Linked DNA regions of Halorhodospira halophila. The protein of the gene in region 2 interacts with the protein of the main gene of each other region in a pairwise test. Links are inferred from orthologs where the notes say so. Each region holds a gene or a part of one and is shown on either strand. Other genes may lie near its edges.

Evidence for each region.
Region 1: the proteins of uvrA (region 2) and uvrB interact in binary tests that used the Escherichia coli proteins (3 or more experiments, as listed by UniProt). The link is inferred for Halorhodospira halophila from one-to-one orthologs.

Annotation. Positions count from the first base shown.
Region 1 is NZ_NHSN01000009.1:65,669-68,930, reverse strand. Bases 211-3,161 are described here. They hold uvrB (excinuclease ABC subunit UvrB), read left to right. Parts: upstream 211-646; coding sequence 647-2,677; downstream 2,678-3,161. Other genes in these bases: CCR79_RS03125 (SUF system Fe-S cluster assembly regulator), read left to right, coding at 3,125-3,161; CCR79_RS03130 (hypothetical protein), read right to left, coding at 2,691-2,957; CCR79_RS03140 (pyridoxal phosphate-dependent aminotransferase), read right to left, coding at 211-441. Outside these bases: more of CCR79_RS03140, read right to left, coding at 1-210; more of CCR79_RS03125, read left to right, coding at 3,162-3,262. UniProt on the Escherichia coli protein: The UvrABC repair system catalyzes the recognition and processing of DNA lesions. A damage recognition complex composed of 2 UvrA and 2 UvrB subunits scans DNA for abnormalities.
Region 2 is NZ_NHSN01000029.1:7,491-11,184, reverse strand. The notes cover bases 46-3,428. They hold uvrA (excinuclease ABC subunit UvrA), read right to left. Parts: upstream 3,069-3,428; coding sequence 246-3,068; downstream 46-245. Other genes in these bases: ssb (single-stranded DNA-binding protein), read left to right, coding at 3,297-3,428; CCR79_RS11620 (heavy metal translocating P-type ATPase), read left to right, coding at 46-235. In the rest of the region: more of CCR79_RS11620, read left to right, coding at 1-45; more of ssb, read left to right, coding at 3,429-3,694. UniProt on the Escherichia coli protein: The UvrABC repair system catalyzes the recognition and processing of DNA lesions. UvrA is an ATPase and a DNA-binding protein. A damage recognition complex composed of 2 UvrA and 2 UvrB subunits scans DNA for abnormalities.

The DNA.
Region 1 (3,262 bases), on a different replicon or contig from region 2:
GGCACCGGCGGCCACGAACACCGGCTGAGCACCGAAGACCAGGGCCATGTCCGGGTACGAGACCCAGTAGGGCGCTGGGATGACCACTTCGTCGCCCTCGTTGAGCACCGCCGCCATGGCGTTGAACAGGGACTGCTTGGCACCGCTGGAGACGAGGATCTGGCTGGGCTCGTAGTTCAGGCGGTTGTCGCGCTCGAGCTTGTCGATGACCGCCTGCTTGAGCTCGGCAGTACCGTCCACGGCGGTGTAGCGGGTCTGCCCCTGTTGGGCGGCCCGGACGGCGGCCTCGATGATGTGCGGGGGGGTGTCGAAGTCCGGTTCGCCGGCGCCGAGGCCGATGACGTCGTGGCCGGCGGCGCGCAGCTCGGCGGCGCGGGCGGTGACGGCGAGCGTCGGCGATGGCTTGATGCGCTGGACGCGATCGGCAAGCTGAAGGTCCATGGTCTGGCTCCGCGTTGAAAGTTGGGCTCGGTGCGTATGATAAGGGTTTTCGGGTCGGGTGTTCACGGTTCAGTGCGCGTGGGGCGGGGTTGAGGCTTCGGGGTTCAGTGGGCAGGGTCCGGCAGGTGGTGTCGTTGGTCGAGCGGGTAGACGCTGTGTGCAGGGCGCCGGGTCAGGGTGCGCCCAAGATGAATGCGGGGGTTCGATGACGGAACGTTTCAAGCTCAACGCCCGGTTTCAGCCGGCGGGTGATCAGCCCCAGGCCATCGAGGAGCTCGTCGAGGGGATCGAGTCGGGGCTCTCGGATCAGACCCTGCTCGGGGTCACCGGTTCCGGCAAGACGTTCACCATCGCCAACGTCATTGAGCGGCTGCAGCGCCCGGCGATCCTGCTCGCTCCCAACAAGACCCTGGCCGCCCAGCTCTATGGCGAGATGCGCGAGTTCCTGCCGGAGAACCGGGTCGAGTACTTCGTCTCCTACTACGACTACTACCAGCCCGAGGCGTACGTGCCGTCGTCGGATACCTTCATCGAGAAGGATGCCTCGGTGAACGAGCACATCGAGCAGATGCGCCTGTCCGCCACCAAGGCGCTCCTCGAGCACCAGGATACGGTCATCGTCGCCTCGGTATCGTCCATCTACGGCCTCGGTGACCCGCAGGCGTACATGTCGATGCTCCTGCACCTGGTCCGCGGCGAGCGCATCGACCAGCGGGCGATCCTGCGCCGGCTCGCCGAGCTGCAGTACACCCGCAACGACACCGAACTCACCCGCGGGACCTACCGCGCCCGCGGCGAGGTGATCGACATCTTCCCGGCCGAGTCCCCGGAAGAGGCGGTCCGGGTGCAGCTCTTCGACGATGAAATCGAGGAGATCAGCTGGTTCGACCCGCTCACCGGCGAGCTCCTGCGCCGGGTGCCGCGGGTGACCATCTATCCGAAGACCCACTACGTGACCCCGAAGGAGCAGCTGCACCGGGCCGTCGAGCAGATCAAGGAGGAGCTGCGCGAGCGCCTCAGCGAGCTGCGCGCCGCCGACAAGCTGGTGGAGGCGCAGCGGCTCGAGGAGCGGACCCGCTTCGACATGGAGATGATGCTCGAGCTCGGCTATTGCAATGGCATCGAGAACTACTCGCGCTACCTCTCCGGGCGGGCGGCCGGTGAGCCGCCGCCGACCCTGTTCGATTACATCCCGCCGGAGGCGGTGCTGTTCATCGATGAGTGCCACGTCACCGTTCCGCAGATCGGCGGCATGTACAAGGGCGACCGTTCGCGCAAGCAGACGCTGGTCGACTACGGCTTCCGCCTGCCCTCGGCGCTGGATAATCGGCCGCTGAAGTTCGAGGAGTTCCGGCGCCTGGCGCCGCAGACGGTCTTCGTCTCGGCAACGCCCGGCCCGTTCGAGGAGGAGCACGCCGGGCAGGTGGTCGAGCAGGTGGTTCGCCCCACCGGGCTGGTCGATCCGGAGGTGGAGGTGCGCCCGGCCACCGCGCAGGTCGATGATGTCTATGGCGAGATCCGCGCCCGCGCCGAACGGGACGAGCGCGTGCTGGTCACCACGCTGACCAAGCGCATGGCCGAGGACCTGACCGAGTACCTGGAGGAGAACGGGATCCGCGTGCGCTATCTGCACTCCGACGTGGACACCGTTGAGCGCACCGAGATTATCCGTGACCTGCGCCTGGGTCATTTCGACTGCCTGGTCGGCATCAACCTGCTGCGCGAGGGGCTCGATATCCCCGAGGTCTCGCTGGTGGCGATCCTCGATGCCGACAAGGAGGGGTTCCTGCGCTCGACCCGTTCACTGATTCAGACCATCGGCCGGGCGGCTCGCAACATCAGCGGCCGCGCGATCCTCTACGCCGATCAGGTGACCGACTCCATGCGCCGCGCCATCGACGAGACCGAGCGTCGGCGGGCCAAGCAGATCGCCCACAACGAGGCCCACGGCATCACCCCGCAGGGCATCCGCAAAGAGGTGCCCGACATCATGGAGCGCGGCGGGGTGCCGGCGCCGGGCGCGCCGCAACGGGCGGCCGGAGTGGCCGAAGAGGCCGGCGCGTACGCCGGGCTGTCGCCGGCGGAGGCGGTACGGCGGATCCGTGAGCTGGAGAAGCGGATGCATGAGCACGCCAGGGATCTCGAGTTCGAGGCGGCCGCGCAGGTGCGGGACGAGATCCGCCGTATCGAGGAGCAGGCCCTCGGCGGCGGCGACGCCACGGCCGCCGCTTCCTGAGCGGGCCTGCGGTTCAGCTCGGACGGCGGTTCTGCATCAGGGTCTCGATATCCAGGCGTTTGTCGCCGTGCCGGGTGCGCATGAGCACGTCGTGCTCGTAGTGGTAGTAACGGGCGATGAAGTAGGCCGAGCGCAGCGCCGCGATCTCGGTCTGCGAGTTGCCGATGTGCTGCACGCCGCCCTGTTCGTTGTAGAAGACTACCTCCCAGCCGTTGTCACGCTCCTCGATGATCAGCCGGTAGGTTGTGCGCAGTCGCGGTTTGTGCGGCCGGGGATTCAACAGCTGCTCTCCTGATCGGGCAAGTCGCCCCCATCCTGCCATGGATCGGCGCCGCCGCGGGGATCCAGGAGGGGCGCACGCCTAGAACTATAAGACTTCTAAAGAGTCTTCCCTTCGGGTTCGGGAATATGTACCCTTTGAGTACGGATTGAGCGAAGTCAGAGATCATGCTCCGAATCAACCGCGAGACCGATTACGGCGTTGTCATCCTCTCGGCCATGGCACGCCGGCCGGGAGAACGGGTCAACGCCGCGCAGCTGGCGGGCGCCCACGGCCTGCCGCAACCGATGGTTAGCAAGGTCATG
Region 2 (3,694 bases):
TCAGACCTTCCGGACCATCCGGCAGAACCTGTTCTGGGCTTTCGTCTACAACGTGACCCTGATGCCGGTGGCCGCGGGGGCGCTGTACCCGTTCTTCGGTGTGCTCCTCTCGCCGATGATGGCCGCCGGGGCGATGAGCCTCTCGAGCCTGCTGGTGGTGACCAACAGTCTGCGGTTGCGCCGGACGGTGCTGCCCGGCGGAGGGCTGGAGCCGGCGCCGGCGCCGGGGCGCTGAGCCGGGCCGCTCAGCCGCCGAGCAGCGGGCCCAGGTAGGCGGCGGTGTGGGATGCCTCTGCGGTGGCGACGGTCTCCGGCGGGCCGGCCGCCAAGACCTGCCCGCCGCCGTCGCCCCCCTCCGGGCCGAGGTCGATGATCCAGTCCGCGCAGCGCATGATGTCCAGATCGTGCTCGACCACCACCACTGTGTTGCCGTGGTCGCAAAGGCGCTGGAGCACCGCCAGCAGCTGCTCCACGTCGGCGAAGTGCAGCCCGGTGGTCGGCTCGTCGAGGATGTAGAGGTTGCGGCCGTGCTCGCGCCGGGAGAGCTCCCGGGCCAGCTTCACGCGCTGCGCCTCGCCGCCGGAGAGGGTCGTCGCGCTCTGCCCCAGGCGCAGGTAGCCCAGGCCCACCTCGCGCAGGGTTTCAAGCTTGCGCCGGATGCCGGGGACCGCCTCGAAGAAGTCGTGGGCCTGGTCCACGGTCATCTCCAAGACCTCGTGGATGGTGTAGCCGCGGTAGCGGATCTCCAGGGTCTCGCGATTGAAGCGGGTGCCGTGGCAACTATCGCAGGCTACGTAGAGATCCGGCAGCAGGTGCATCTCGACGCGCACCACGCCCTCACCCTGGCACGCCTCGCAGCGCCCGCCCTGGACGTTGAACGAGAAGCGCCCCGGCTTGTAGCCACGGGCCCGTGCCTCGGGCGTGGCCGCGAAGAGCTCGCGCACCGGGCCGAAGACCCCGGTGTAGGTCGCCGGATTGGAGCGCGGCGTCCGGCCGATGGGGCTCTGGTCGATATCCACCACCTTCTCGAAGTGCTCAAGCCCTTGGAGGCCGTCGTGCTCCGCAGGGCTGGTCTGGGCGCCGTTGAGATCGCGGGCGGCGCTGCGGTAGAGGGTGTCGTTGATCAGCGTCGACTTGCCGGAACCGGACACCCCGGTTACGCAGGTCAGCAGGCCCACGGGGATTTCGGCGCTCACGTCCTGCAGGTTGTGGCCGCGGGCGCCGGTGATCCGCACCCAGCGTTCGTCCTCCGGCGGTCGCCGGCGCTGCGGCAGCGGGATGCTGCGCCGGCCGCTGAGGAAGGCACCGGTGACCGAATCCGGGTGCTCGGCGACCGCCTGTGGCGGGCCCGCGGCCACGACCGTGCCACCGTGGACGCCCGCTCCGGGCCCCATGTCGATGATGTGATCGGCGGCGCGCATGGCATCCTGCTCGTGCTCGACCACGATGACGCTGTTGCCCAGATCGCGGAGCCGGCGCAGGGTGTCGAGTAGCCTGCCGTGGTCACGGGGGTGGAGCCCGATGGAGGGTTCGTCGAGGACGTAGAGCACTCCCACCAGGCCGGCGCCGATCTGGCTGGCCAAGCGGATGCGCTGGGCCTCCCCGCCGGATAGCGTTTCCGCCGCCCGGTCGAGGGTCAGGTAGCCCAGCCCCACATCCTCCAGGAACCCGAGACGCTGCCGGATCTCCTCGAGGATTGGCCGGGCGATGGCCCCGCGGGCGCCCTCCGGCTCCAGGGCCCGCGCACGCTCGCGGGCAACATGGATCGGCAGCGCCGCGATCTCTGGCAGGTTGTAGCCCTCCACCCGCACGTTCCGGGCGCGCTTGTTGAGCCGTCCGCCGCGGCACTCCGGGCAGGTGCGTTGCGCCATGAAGCGGCCCAGCTCTTCTCGCACCGTGGCGGAGTCGGCCTCGCGGAAGCGTCGCTCCAGGTTGGGGATGACACCTTCGAAGGGGTGGACCCGCTCCGTGTGACCGTTGCGGCCGGGGTAGCGGAAGGTGATCGGCTCGTCCCCCGAGCCGTAGAGGATGCAGTCCCGGGTCGGCTCCGGCAGTTCGGCCCACGGGGTCTCGAGGCTGAATCCGTAGTGCGCGGCCAGCCCCTCCAGGATGGCGAAGTAGTAGAGGTTGCGCCGGTCCCACCCGCGGATCGCTCCTTCGGCGGGCGTGAGCTGGGGGCGGCTGACCACCCGCTCCGGGTCGAAGAAGTGCTGTGTCCCCAGGCCGTCGCAGGTCGGGCAGGCGCCTTCCGGGTTGTTGAACGAGAACATGCGCGGCTCCAGCGGCTCCACCGCGTGGCCGCACTGCGGGCAGGCCGGCTGCGCGGAGAAGGCCAGCGGCTCGCGCTCGGGCGCGTCCATCCAGGCGGCCCGTACGACGCCTTCGCCGATGCGAAGCGCCGTCTCGATGGAGTCGGCCAGCCGCCCGGCCAGGTCGTCGCGCACGCGGAAGCGGTCGATCACCGCCTCGATGTCGTGCTTGCAGTCCCCATCGAGCTGGGGTAACGGGTCGAGCTCGACGACCCGGCCGTCGATCCGCACGCGGATGTAGCCCTGGCTGCGCAGCTGTTCCAGCGTGCGCTGCTGTTCGTCCGGGTGCCAGTCGGCTGCCGGGGCGAGCAGCATCATCTTGGTGCCCGCGGGCTCGGCGAGGATGCGATCGACCATCTCCGAGACGCTGCTCGCCTCCAGCGCCACCTGGTGCTCGGGGCAGTAGGGGGTGCCGGCGCGGGCGAAGAGCAGGCGCAGGTAGTCGTGGATCTCGGTGACGGTGCCCACCGTGGAACGGGGGTTGTGGGACGCCGACTTCTGCTCCACGGAGATCGCCGGGGAGAGACCCTCGATGTGGTCCACGTCGGGCTTGTCCATCATCGACAGGAACTGCCGCGCATAGGCCGAGAGGGACTCGACGTAGCGCCGTTGCCCTTCGGCGTACAGGGTGTCGAAGGCCAGCGACGACTTCCCGGAACCCGAGGGCCCGGTGATCACCACCAGGCGGTTGCGCGGGATGTCGATATCCAGGTTATCGAGGTTGTGGGTGCGGGCGCCGCGGATGCGGATATGGTCCATGCTGCTCTCGACGCGGGATAGCGGGCGAACCCTCTACGGTATCGCGCCGCCGGCATCCTGTCAGGTTGCCGGTGCCAAGGGGGTCGGTTTCGCCGCGCCGGCAAAACCTTTACATTGAGGCCACCTGCGGGGTGACGCACAGGGAGGGTGTGCACCCTGCTCGCCCGACCGCCCAGCGGTTCTCGATCCCACTGTTCAGTAAAGCATTTTTTTTGGAGGAGCACGGCCATGGCCAGCAGAGGTGTCAACAAGGTCATCTTGATCGGCAACCTGGGGAGGGACCCCGAGGTTCGATATACCGCGTCGGGTAGCGCGGTGGCCAATCTCGCCCTGGCAACCTCGGATACCTGGCGCGACCGTCAGACCGGTGAGCAGCAGGAGCGCACCGAGTGGCATCGCGTGGTCATGTTCAACCGGCTTGGCGAGATCGCCGGCGAGTATCTGCGCAAGGGCAGCAAGGTCTATATCGAGGGGCGCCTGCAGACGCGCAAGTGGCAGGATCAGAATGGCCAGGACCGCTACACCACGGAGATCGTCGCCAACGAGATGCAGATGCTCGACAGCCGAAGCGGCGGTGGTGGTGCCCCGATGGGCGGCGGCGAGCAGCGCCCGGCCCAGGCCCCAGC